One region of the Paenibacillus sp. RC73 genome, then DNA from elsewhere that is predicted to be linked to it. Evidence: predicted binding sites of a transcription regulator. Region 1 holds the regulator's gene; each other region holds the start of a gene.
What was found. Region 1 encodes Rex, which represses fermentation and respiration genes when NADH is low (regulators of the CRP and FNR family bind a similar motif). Its sites were predicted from a motif close to TTGTGAAATATTTCACAA; they were not measured.
Positions count from the first base shown of each region.

Region 2: a site for Rex is predicted at 1,222-1,239, ahead of ABH897_RS21680 (cytochrome ubiquinol oxidase subunit I). Genes of this name have one in related genera too.
Region 3: a site for Rex is predicted at 1,323-1,340, ahead of ABH897_RS25180 (DoxX family membrane protein). Genes of this name have one in related genera too.
Region 4: a site for Rex is predicted at 1,991-2,008, ahead of adhE (bifunctional acetaldehyde-CoA/alcohol dehydrogenase). Genes of this name have one in related genera too.

Region 1 is NZ_JBIYCV010000002.1:555,949-559,164, forward strand. Features, by position in the region: gene dinG (ATP-dependent DNA helicase DinG) at 1-1,266, shown strand, start outside; gene ABH897_RS06240 (redox-sensing transcriptional repressor Rex) at 1,312-1,965, shown strand; gene ABH897_RS06245 (amidohydrolase) at 1,952-3,216, shown strand, end outside.
Region 2 is NZ_JBIYCV010000010.1:93,895-97,110, forward strand. Features, by position in the region: gene ABH897_RS21675 (response regulator) at 1-905, shown strand, start outside; gene ABH897_RS21680 (cytochrome ubiquinol oxidase subunit I) at 1,313-2,719, shown strand; gene cydB (cytochrome d ubiquinol oxidase subunit II) at 2,706-3,216, shown strand, end outside.
Region 3 is NZ_JBIYCV010000016.1:44,814-48,029, forward strand. Features, by position in the region: gene ABH897_RS25175 (hypothetical protein) at 1-507, opposite strand, end outside; gene ABH897_RS25180 (DoxX family membrane protein) at 699-1,217, opposite strand; gene ABH897_RS25185 (DUF3048 domain-containing protein) at 1,461-2,561, shown strand; gene ABH897_RS25190 (DUF47 domain-containing protein) at 2,754-3,216, shown strand, end outside.
Region 4 is NZ_JBIYCV010000002.1:391,456-394,671, reverse strand. Features, by position in the region: gene adhE (bifunctional acetaldehyde-CoA/alcohol dehydrogenase) at 1-1,915, opposite strand, end outside; gene ABH897_RS05355 (Crp/Fnr family transcriptional regulator) at 2,175-2,891, shown strand; gene ABH897_RS05350 (DODA-type extradiol aromatic ring-opening family dioxygenase) at 3,163-3,216, opposite strand, start outside.

The sequences.
Region 1 (3,216 bases):
CTCGTGCTGGAGGTCAAGGAGACTTGGGATCTGCTGAGCGACAAGCTGTTTGGTATGCTGCCGGAGCGAAGTGATGCGACACCGGGCGAAACAGGGCAGTTTTCTTCCCGTCTCAAGCCGTCGGCCAAGCCTGCCAAGTGGGATCAGGCTGCTGCGCTGGAAAATCAGGTTTATGTAACGTTGAGCGAAATTTTGCGCAAGGGCGACAAGCTGATGCTCGACGTGAAAGAAGAACATGACGATTATGCGGCTGACAGCCTCATTACAGATATTACGGGGCTGCTTAAGGATTTGGCAGGCATTAGGGAAAGCTTGCGCTTTTTCATGCGGATGGATGATGAGACGACCGTATATTGGCTCGAAGCGAGCGGGCAATTCCGCAGCAAGTCGCTACAATTTTATGCGGTGCCCGTCGATGTGAGCCGCCAGCTGAAAGAAATGTTTTTTGACAAAAAAAGGAGCATTATTCTGACGTCTGCTACCTTGTCGGTGGATAAGTCGTTTCAGTACATGACCGATCAGCTCGGCTTGCAGGAGGCCGCAGATCAAGGGCGGCTGATGACTACGCAGCTCCCTTCACCCTTTAACTACAGGGATCAGGTGTTGCTAGTCATTCCAAGGGATTTTCCGAGCGTGAAGGGCAGTGTAGGAGATGAGCATTTTGTAGATATGCTCGTCAGCTCGCTAGGTTCGACTGCCCAAGCGACGCGGGGGAGAATGCTCGTTCTCTTTACCTCCTATCGCATGCTCCGGCAGGTGTATGAGCCGCTTAAGGAGGCGTTAGCATCCAGCGACATCACCGTGCTGGGGCAGGGCGTGGACAGTGGGAGCCGCAGCAAGCTGACCCGACGTTTTCAGGAAGCCAAAGCTTCTGTGTTGCTGGGAACCAGCAGCTTTTGGGAAGGCGTCGATATTCCGGGCAAGGCGCTGACGTGTCTGGCTATCGTCCGCTTGCCGTTCCAACCGCCCAATCACCCGCTGCTGGAGGCTAAAAGTGAGCTGCTCCAGCAGCAGAAGAAAAATCCTTTTATGAAGCTGTCTGTTCCACAGGCTGTCATTCGCTTCAAACAGGGATTTGGACGTCTAGTACGTACCGCGAGCGACCACGGGGTTGTTATCGTTTACGATACGCGTGTGATTGAATCCTATTACGGGAAGCACTTTTTGTACTCGTTACCGGGACCAAAAATGGAGCATATGCCGACGGAGCAAATGGTGCCCCGTATCGCCGAGTGGCTCCAATCCGCCCCGGAGACAGAGGCATAACGGACGGACATCTTAACATGTCCGTTACAATTAGGGGGAGCATGTATGAAATCAGATAAAATTTCAGAGGCTGTCGTACGGAGGTTACCCGTATATTTACGTTATCTGAATGCACTGCACAAACGGGAGGTGGCTACGGTCTCTTCCCAGGAGTTAGGACAAAGACTGGATTTGAATCCGGCTCAAATTCGTAAGGATCTCGCGTATTTTGGAGATTTTGGCCGTAAGGGTATCGGCTATGATGTTACTTATCTTATCGAGAAAATACGCCATATCCTGAAAATCGACCAGCAAATTAACGTGGTATTGGTCGGAGCAGGTAATCTGGGGCAAGCCCTTTCGAATTATAATGCTTATTTAAAAGACAATATGAAAATTGTAGCAGTATTTGATGCTGTGCCAGATAAGGTCGGAACCAGGATCAATACGCTGGTCGTACAGCCAATGGATGAACTGGAAGCGACCGTGAAGGAACAAAACATTCGGATCGGGATTATTACCGTACCGGATTTTGAAGCGCAGAACGTGGCTGACAGGCTCATAAATAGCGGGATTGGAGCGATTTTGAACTTTGCGCCGACCACTCTCAAGGCACCAGCAAATATTCGAATACATGCCACAGATTTTACAACAGATTTGTTAAGCCTCGCTTATTATTTGGAAGACGGAAAGGAAGATATGCAACATGACGGTGAATAAATGGATGATTAAAAACGGCTCTTTTGCCGTGAACAGATCGGAAGCGGGGGTAATCCACGGCTATATGATCGTGGAGGACAGCCGCATTGCCTATATTGGCGAGACTTTGCCAGCGGGTGAGGAAGAGACGGAAGCGATTGATGGTAACGGGCTGCTGTTTTTACCTGGCCTGATTAATACACATGGTCATGCGGCGATGTCCCTGCTGCGCGGGTATGGGGACGATCTGGCTCTTCAAGTATGGCTTCAGGAAAAAATGTGGCCGATGGAAGCCAAGTTTACGTCTACGGATGTGTACTGGGGTACGTCCTTGTCCGTGCTGGAAATGCTGAAAGGCGGTACAACCACCTTTTTGGACATGTATGATCATATGGACGAGGTGGCTCGTGTAGCTGAAGAGTCCGGCATCCGTGCCAGTCTGATGCGTGGAGCGATTGGATTATGTTCGGAGGAAGAGCAGCGGATCAAGCTGGCTGAGGCTGTGAATTTTGCGCGTAATTGGCATGGAAAAGCAGACGGTCGCATTACGACTATGATGTCTCCACATGCGCCGTATACGTGTCCGCCTGCGTTTATCGAAAAATTCGTGCAGGCTGCGCATGATCTGGACTTACCGTTGCATACGCATATGTCCGAAACCATTGCCGAAGTAGAGCAAAACGTACGCGACTACGGCTTGCGCCCGGTTGCGCATTTGGATAAGCTCGGCTTTTTCTCCCGTCCATCGCTTGTTGCCCATGCTGTTCATTTGAATGACGAAGAAATAGCTTTGCTGGCTGAACGTGGTGTAGCGGTTTCGCATAATCCGGGCAGCAACTTGAAGCTGGCGAGCGGTGTGGCAAGAGTGCCTGATCTGCTCCGTGCAGGCGTTACCGTCTCTCTCGGAACAGACGGTCCCGCCAGTAACAATAACCTGGATATGTTTGAGGAAATGCGTCTGGCTGCACTCATTCACAAGGGAGTATCTGGGGACCCAACCGCAGTTCCTGCGGGTGAGGCGTTGCGTCTGGCAACGGAGTACGGAGCGAAGTCGATTGGCTTGAATGAGGTAGGGGCGCTGGCAGCAGGCAACAAGGCTGACTTTATCGCGCTCGATCTCAATCAGGCTCATTTCTTGCCGCATACGGATCTCATTTCTCATGCCGTATACTCTGCAAGCGCCAAAGACGTGGCCCATGTATGGGTTGACGGTCGTCAGGTTGTGAAAAACGGTGAGTGCCTGACTATGGATGAGGAACGTATCAAGCATGA
Region 2 (3,216 bases), on a different contig from region 1:
AAGAAAATGCTGTTCGATTGCTGGCTTCCTGGCGACAGGCGCTAAAGCCGTGGGCAACGAAAATATACGTAGCTGCTGGTGATCCGGTGGAGAGACTTCATGATATTTCGAGTTCTTTTGAACAGGCGCTGCGTCTACTGGAGCGTACTTTTCTTTTCCGGGCGGAAAGGGTGATGCTTACCAGTGACCTGCACGATTTGGAAACTTCGGACGAGGAAATGTGCGAAACGACTGACAAAGCATCAGACCCCATGCGTTATGCAGAGAAGCTGTACTACGCGCTGGATATGTCCAATCGTGAAGCTGCAATACGTGTATTGAAGGAAATGGAGGTCCAATTTCCACAGCTCTATCGTTCAGAGGCTGAAATCAAGGCGGCGTTTGCACAGACATTTACCTTGGCGCTGAACAAGTATGCGGCTGGACAGGAACAGAGCCGTACGGTGCTGGAAGAGCATTCCCGCTTGATTACGGATGTATATGCCTATTCAACCTTGGGAGAGCTGGTGGATCGGTCAATGGAGCATGTGCTGCAATGGATTGGTCAGACCGATCCAGGTGGTAAGGAAACGATCATGAAACAATTGATTGATTTCATTCATAGTCATTATGATGAGAATTTGCGCTTGGAGCTGTTGGCGGATATGTTTAATTACAACAGCGGCTATTTGGGCAAATTGTTCAAAAGCCATACGGGCGAAGCTTTTAACGCCTATCTGGACAAGGTGAGGATCGAGCGGGCAAGGGAATTGCTTGCACAGGGAATCAGGGTGCATCAGGTGGCAGGACGTGTCGGATATGCCAATGCCGATTATTTTCACGGCAAATTCAAAAAATATGCGGGGATGTCGCCTTCCTCTTATCGTAGTCGGGTTCAGAAGAACAGAGGGACGGATGGCAGTTGATGGATTCCCGTGGGTTAAATTGATGAAGTCTCTCTTGCGGATGTCGGAGCAAAAGTCTCCGGACGAAGAGAGGCTTTTTGCTTGGAAAAAAATCAGACAGATCAATCGAAAATGTCACACTAACTAGAAGATTTGAGTTGTTTTCATAAATTCGCCATCATTACGACACAGCTTTGACACGATGTTCACACTTTCGATTCTATTTCATTCAAACCTATTCTATATAATGATGATATTCTGAAGCCGGATCATGAGATTCCGTAATGAAGATGCCTGAGGGGGCTATTCATAAAAAGTGATCGTTCCATATGTAATAATGTGAATACTATCACAAGGATGAAGGGAGGCTTCAGAATCCAATTATTAACATTCATTCTTAAGAGAAGCGCAGGGGGAGGAATAACATCATGGACGTATTAGAATTGGCACGGTTGCAGTTTGCAACCACAACAATTCTTCACTTTGTTTATGTGCCGATCTCCATTGGATTGTCGTTGCTGGTGGCAATTATGGAGACCATGTATGTAATCAAAAAAAATGATTTATACAAAAAAATGGCTCAATTCTGGGGAACTTTTTTGCTGATTAACTTTGCAGTAGGCGTGGTCACCGGGATTTTGCAGGAGTTCCAGTTCGGGATGAACTGGTCTGACTTCTCCCGTTTTGTCGGTGATGTGTTCGGTACGCCGCTGGCGATTGAGGCACTGCTTGCCTTTTTCCTGGAATCAACCTTTATCGGATTGTGGGTATTCGGCTGGGAACGGCTGTCCAAAGCAGTCCATTTAACCTGTATGTGGCTGGTATCCATTGGTACGATGCTGTCCGCCCTGTGGATTTTGGCAGCCAACTCATTCATGCAGCGTCCGGTAGGATACGAGATTCATAACGGTCGCGCAGAAATGAAAGATTTTTTCGCTCTGTTGACGAACGAACAACTGTTATGGGAGTTTCCACATACATTGTTTGCAGCTATTGCGACAGGGGCTTTTCTCGTGGCAGGTATTAGTGCATGGAAGCTGATGCACAAAAAGAATCTGGACTTTTTCAAGCCTTCTTTCAAAGTAAGTATTATTGTTGCATTGATTAGTTCGATGTTAATCCCGATGTTTGGTCACGGACAGGCTCAATATTTGGTGGAAACACAGCCAATGAAAATGGCTGCCAGTGAAGGGTTATGGGAAAACAGTAGTGACCCGGCCCCTTGGACAGTTATTGCAGGCATTGACCCTGAAAAGAAAGAAAACAGCTTTGAATTTAAGGTTCCTTATGCGCTCAGTTTGCTGTCCTATAATAAGCTGTCCGGCGCGGTACTGGGGATGAATGAGCTTCAGGCACAATACGAAAAAGCCTACGGCCCCGGTAATTATATTCCGCCGGTACGTACTACATTTTGGAGCTTCCGCATTATGATTGCAGCCGGATGTGCCATGATTGTACTTGCTTTGTATGGAGCCTATCTGACATTCCGTAAAAAATTGGAGGGTTCGCATCGTTGGTTCTTCCGGTTGATGATGCTCGGTATATCTCTTCCATTCATTGGAAATACTGCGGGTTGGATCATGACAGAAGTGGGGCGTCAGCCTTGGACGGTCTTTGGTTTACTTCAAACCAAAGATTCCGTTTCGCCTACCGTTGTGGCAGGGGAAGTGCTGTTCTCACTGATCTCGTTTACCGCATTGTATTTAATTTTAACGGGTGTGCTGACGTTCCTGTTTGTCCGTACGGCTCGCAAAGGTCCGGATATCGAACCACATCAGGAAACGGTAATCCATGATCCATTTGCTCAAGGGGGTGACACCAATGTCGTTAAATGATTTGTGGTTCTTATTAATTGCTGTGCTGTTTACCGGCTTCTTCTTCCTGGAGGGCTTTGATTTTGGCGTGGGTATGGCTACAGGTCTGGTACCGCGTAATGATCAGCAAAAACGCTTGATGATCAATACGATTGGTCCATTCTGGGATGCTAACGAAGTATGGTTGATCACAGCAGCAGGTGCGATGTTCGCGGCTTTCCCGCACTGGTATGCGACCATGTTCAGCGGATATTATCTAGTATTTGTATTTATTCTGCTTGGTTTGATTTTACGCGGAGTTTCCTTTGAGTTCCGGGGTAAGGCAGAAGGGAAATGGTGGACAGGGACGTGGGATGCCTGCATTCTGATGGGTAGCTTTCTGCCGCCGATGCTGTTCGGTATGGCTTTTGCGGCTTTGGTAAAGGGTGTACCTATTCAGCAAAACATGGACTTGAAAGCCGGATTCTCCGATGTGTTTAACGGATATACGGTATGGATTGGACTGACCGTGGTTGGGA
Region 3 (3,216 bases), on a different contig from region 1:
GTGCTTTCCGAAAACTTTATATTTTTCATAGTTTATGACAGGATAATACATACCTTCTGCGGTTTCCAGTTTGTATCCGGCATCTCTGGTTTGGGTCAGTAATTTCTTCAGGTTCGTATCTTTGGTGCGGCTAATTACATTTGTGAACGAATCGCCGGGTTTATAAATAGTATTGATTTTGGTCTGAACAGAAGCTGGGTATAAGGCTTGTGAATAAGAATCCAATTGCTTGGTCTGTGCATTTTCCAGATGAAGCGTCATGATGGTGGCTTGAGAGGCTGGAATGGATTGAATGTGTTTTTGCAAATAAGCGAATGCCTGAGGAAGTTTGCCGGGTTGACGTAGCAGTTGCTCGAAGGTGTTGGAGATATTTTGCACACTTTCCGATTGAGACGTTGTCGTAGTCGATACTGCCGCTTCGGCTTGTGATGGATATCCCAGTCCCATAGTCTGTACTGTGAAAGTTACTGTCGCGAGCATGAGGTAGGCTTTGGTGATTTTTTTCATGATATAACCCTCCATGGCTTTCTTTGATGTAACTTTAGTGTATAGGGGGAATGTATCGTGAGCATTCCGGGTTGTATCCAACTTGTAAACGTTTGGGGAAATGATGAATCGGATATAAAAGAAAGTCAGCAGCATAGCTGCACAAAAAAACAACCATTAGCCCGGAGGGTAACGGTTGTTTTTTTGGTAGCTTAAGCTATTTTTCGAGCGGGGTCTGCTGGAAAGGTATCTTTATTTTTACGGAACAGTCCACGCAGGAAGGGAAGTACCCAACGATCCAAGCCAATCCGTCCAGCGTTTGCGCCAGCAACTACAAGGAAGATTTCAAACAGCAGGTAGATTGCATTGGTGCTTACTGTGCCCGAGAATAGGAACGAGAAGTTCATGACCATTGCCATCAAGGCAGCTAATGTAGTCAGTGTACCAAGAAGCAGGCCAACTCCGACCAGGAACTCACCCAGTGGGATCAGGACGTTGAACAGACCGACATTAGGTAGGGCAAAGGCTTCAAGGAACGATCCCCACCAGCCTTGTACAGCGGGATGTTCTCCGCCTGTCTTAGCAATGGCCCCCGAGATAAATCCGCCTGCATCGAATCCGCCAGTCAGCTTCTCAAGTCCATGGGTCATCCATTCATATCCCAGATAAACCCGTACTACAGTCAGCAGCCACATTGCTACTTTATTTTCACGCAACCAGTTGTTAAACATTCAAACCACTCCTCTTTCTTATCTTATAATGTTGGTTGTATTTCATTTGGTTTGGGATGATCATCTCTGCTACACCCTTATTGTATTAGGTTCAGTTACAGTTATTTGTGATAAAAATCACAAAGTCTGAATATTTTTTAAATTTTAATGTCTTCAGATAAGTATTCTATAGTGATGATGAGTTTCAATCAAGACAAAAACAGGAAATAACGCTTATAATGAGAAAAATGTCTAACTGGAGGGATGAATTTGTCCGGGCCCATTTTCAATCGAAGCCAATGGTTGTGTGTGATGACCTCGGTTTTGCTATGTATGACCATGATGTCCTGTTCTGCTATGTCCAAATCGGGTGAATCAGAACCCGCGCCCCAACCGGTTAAGCAAGAAACACAGCCGGAGGCGCTTGAGCCGCCCAAGGAACCGACTATTCCGGCATTTACAGCTCCGCTTACCGGCCTTCCGGTGGAGCAGCCTGTTCTGGAACGACCGCTTGCAATTATGATTAATAATGCTCCAGCCGCACGACCTCAGGCGGGACTTAGCGAGGCTGACATGGTATATGAAGTTCTCGCAGAAGGTGGAATTACACGTTTGGTAGCTTTTTTCCAAAGTCATGGCGGTGATGTGAAAATAGGCCCGGTCCGCAGCATCCGGCCGTATCTGATTGAGCTGGGCGAAACTTACGGGGCGTTGCCGATACACGCCGGGGGAAGTACAGATGCCTATGCGATTTTACAGCAGCAACGAAAAGAGCATCTGGATGAGATTTCGAATGGGGGAGCTTACTTCTGGAGAAGCAAGGATCGCCGTCCACCACACAATCTGTACACAGATGTGAACAGACTTCGCCAAGGAAGCGAAAGTAAAGGCTACGCCAAGCAGACGGTGGTTCCGGTATATAAATATCTTAAATCCGGTGAAGCTTCGATCATGGGAGACGGGGAGGCAGTATCTTTGCAAATCCGCTTTTTGCTTAAAAGCTACAAGGTATCTTACACCTACGATCCGTCAGATCAGCAATATAAGCGTTTTGTGAACGAAAAGTCACATGTGGATCAAAACAATAACAAGCAGCTCTCTGCGGCCAATGTCATTGTGATGAGCACCAGGCACCAAACGCTGGATGATGTAGGTCGATTGAGCGTTGAGCTTAAAGGCGGTGGAGAGGCTATGTTGTTTCAACAAGGGAAGTTGATACACGCCGAGTGGCAGCATACGCCCGGTGATGCTATTCGTTTTATGAAAAATGGAGTTGAAATTCCGTTGGTACCGGGTACATCCTATATACATGTGGTTCCGGCGGACGTTTCGCTGAACGAGCATGTAAGTGTAGAAGCAAAGTGAGGAATCCATAATCCACCTTTTTAGATATAATTTGTCGGATAATGAACTTCCTTGTCGGGCAATGTATACTTAATATTGTGAAATTTGCCTTTACAAACTTTACAAAAACATTGATGAGTGTGATAAGATAGCAAAGGTTGTCTAATGCAGTCGAAACAGGTTGCGGATATTTTCGTAAAGGGGTAATCGTTAATGAGATTGAAGAAAAAGGATATATTCTTCGAGACGTTGGAAAATATGGCAGATACAATCGTGCAAGCAGCTGATTATTTTGCCCAACATACTTCAAATCTTCAAGATGTGGTTCTGTTTACTAATGAAATGAAGAAGTATGAAAATAAGTGTGATGATTACACACACACGATTATTACTGAGCTGAACAAGACCTTCATTACGCCGCTGGAACGCGACGATATCATGGAACTGACAACGACCATGGATGATGTGCTGGACGGTCTGGAAGCGACAGCCTCTCGTTTTTATATGTACAACATTACGGAGCCGGACGAGTATATTGTGCAGTTCGCTGATATTTTGCGTCAGTCGGCTTATGAAATTCAGAAGGCTGTACATTTGCTTTCACAGAAGAAGCTGCTGGCCATCCGTGAATACACCATTCGCCTGAATGATTTGGAAAATCAGGGGGATGAGCTGT
Region 4 (3,216 bases), 160 kb from region 1:
CCACATCAGGAGTCAGCTCATAGTCAGCCAGCGGATACTTCGTGTTGCCCTGATTTTTGTCTGTAATAACTGCGAACGACGTAACTTCCGAACCTGTACCCGAGGTTGTAGGAATGGCTACAAATTGTGCCTTCTGACCAAGACGCGGGTATTTGTAGATCCGTTTGCGGATATCCATGAATTTTTGTTTCAAGTTGTTGAAATCAGTATCTGGGTATTCATAGAACATCCACATGCCTTTAGCCGCATCCATCGGCGAACCGCCGCCCAATGCAATAATGCAATCCGGTTGGAAACGTCTCATCATTTCAGTACCACGTTCTACCGTAACTGTCGATGGATCTGGCTCTACTTCAGAGAACACTTCGATAGCTACTGGCGTTTGGCGTTGGTGTAAATAATGAATGACACGATCCACATATCCGAGTTTCACCATCATAGGGTCTGTGATAATGGCTACACGTGTGATATCAGGCATTTTAGCAAGATACTGAGTCGAATTTTTTTCGAAATAAATTTTGGAAGGTACTTTGAACCATTGCATATTCACCGTTCGTTTCGCCACCCTTTTCACATTAATCAAGTTGACTGCCGATACGTTCGACGAAGTCGAGTTACGTCCGTACGAACCACAACCCAGTGTCAGCGATGGAAGGTTGGTGTTGTAGAGGTCACCGATCGCACCATGTGTGGAAGGCGAATTTACAATGATACGGCCTGTTTGCAAACGGTTTGCGAACCGAGCGATAACGTCCTCATCGTTCGAATGAATAGCGGACGAGTGGCCCATGCCCCCGAATTCCACGACTTCAGCAGCGCGTTGAATACCTTGTTCCGCATTTTTTACTTTATAGCAAGCCAATACAGGACTCAATTTTTCCGCAGACAATGGGAATTTTGTTCCTACCCCTTCAATCTCAGCGACCAAAATTTTAGTTCCTGCTGGTACTGTGATACCACTCATTTCAGCAATTTTTACAGCAGACTGCCCGACAATAGCTGGGTTCACTGCACATTTCTCGACATTCATAGCTCCTTGAGTGAGCTTAGCTGCTTCTTCTTTATTTACAAAATAGCAGCCGTTAGCGATCATCAATTTTTTCACTTGTTCGAAGATTGGCTCTTCGATAATAACCGCTTGCTCGGAAGCACAAATCATACCGTTGTCAAAAGATTTGGAGAGGATGAGATCGTTCACAGCCTGCTTGATGTCTGCTGTTTTTTCAATAAAGCAAGGCACGTTACCTGGGCCTACACCCAGAGCAGGTTTACCGCAGCTATATGCCGCCTTAACCATGCCTGATCCACCAGTTGCCAGAATCAGCGCCACATCCGGGTGATTCATGAGTGAATTTGTCTTATCCATCGATGGAGCTTCAATCCATTGAATACAATCTGCCGGAGCACCATGTTTGACGGCTGCTTCAAGCAAAACGCGAGCTGCTTCCGCACTACACGATTGAGCGGATGGATGGAAACCAAAGATGATCGGGTTACGTGTTTTAATAGCAATCAACGCTTTGAACATTGTAGTTGAAGTCGGATTAGTCACTGGAGTGATCCCCATAATGATGCCGACGGGCTCTGCTATTTTTTGAAAACTGTCAAAGTCATTATCTTCAATGACACCAACGGTTTTTTCATTTTTGATGCTATGATAGACATATTCTGTTGCAAACATGTTTTTAATGATTTTGTCCTCATACACACCGCGTCCTGTTTCTTCAACAGCCAGCTTCGCCAGATGCATGTGCTTATCCATCCCTGCGATTGCCATAGCTTGTACGATTTCGTCAATCTGCTCCTGATTCATACTCATAAAAGCCTTCTGTGCCCGGTTCCCCCGGTCAATCAGTGTTTGAATATACTGCTCAGCGCTTTGCTCTTTTTGGATAACCTCGTTTTTAACAGCCATTTCCCTCATCCTCCTGTTATCTCGTGTACTATCTCTTGTTCACGCACTGATCGTAACACAGCTTTTCAAGATATATTGTGATTTTTTTCACAATCTATTTAAAATTTTATTTTATGAAGTGAATTAAATCACAAAGTTTGGAATTCTGCCACTTTTACCCCCTCTTCTTGCCCCAAAAACGCATAGCACAGGTATATAATGAATTTGAATTGATCAAGTTGCAGATAAAAAAACAAAGGAAACAAAGGGGAAATGGACGATGAGAAACCCTGCAAACGTAATGGAAGCCCGCGGCAACACCTGTTGCTTCTCGGAGACCAGCTTCAACCGGCTGCAAGTGATGATGAAAGATCGGGTCATGCCAGAAAGCTCACATCTGTTCTGGGAAGGAGATACAGCGGATAAGCTGTTTTATATCAAGCGCGGACGCGTGAAAGTAACGAAAACAACGGATGAGGGTAAGGAACTTATACTATATATGTACCAAAGCGGCGATCTGATTGGTCAAGCTGATCCATTTTTCGGTACCAAGCACTCCTTTTCTGCCGAAGTTCTGGAGGACAGTGATATCGGTGTTGTCGATCATACGGATTTGGAGCTGCTTATTTGCCAGCACTGTGATTTTGCCATTGACTTTATGAAATGGATGGGGTCCCACCACCGTATTACTCAGACCAAATTTCGTGATCTGATGATGTACGGCAAGCCCGGTGCTCTATGCTCCACGCTAATCCGCCTGTGTAACACCTATGGTGAGCCTCATGGGGAACATATCCTTATTCATAAAAAAATCACTCATACCGACCTCTCCAATATGATCGGTGCCACCCGCGAAAGTGTAAACCGGATGCTGAGTGATTTGCGTAAAAAAAATGCAGTCGAATATGATAATGGCATGATCGTCGTAAAGGATTTGGAAATGCTGCAAGGTGTATGTCATTGTGAGCTGTGCCCGCGTGAGATTTGCCGGATCTAAATTATTGTTTTATTTTATGTAAAAGAGAGTGTTCTGTAAACTGTATGGCTTACAGAACACTCTCTTAATTTTACACTCCCACTCCACCTAAATGGCGGGCAGCAGCGGAGCAATCCATTTGAATCTGAAGAAGCGAAGCATTCGCCTTTGCAGCGGGATTCTCACCTCTAAATGTCTTATACAACCCAAAAGAATCCCGCTGCAACAGCGATCATAAAATCAAATGGATCGCGAAGCGGCTAACACCACGCCAACATCCTTCTCTACACTTTTAGAACTGAAAGCACAGATAACTTAAATTCCCCATCTCATAGCTCCTGTGGAT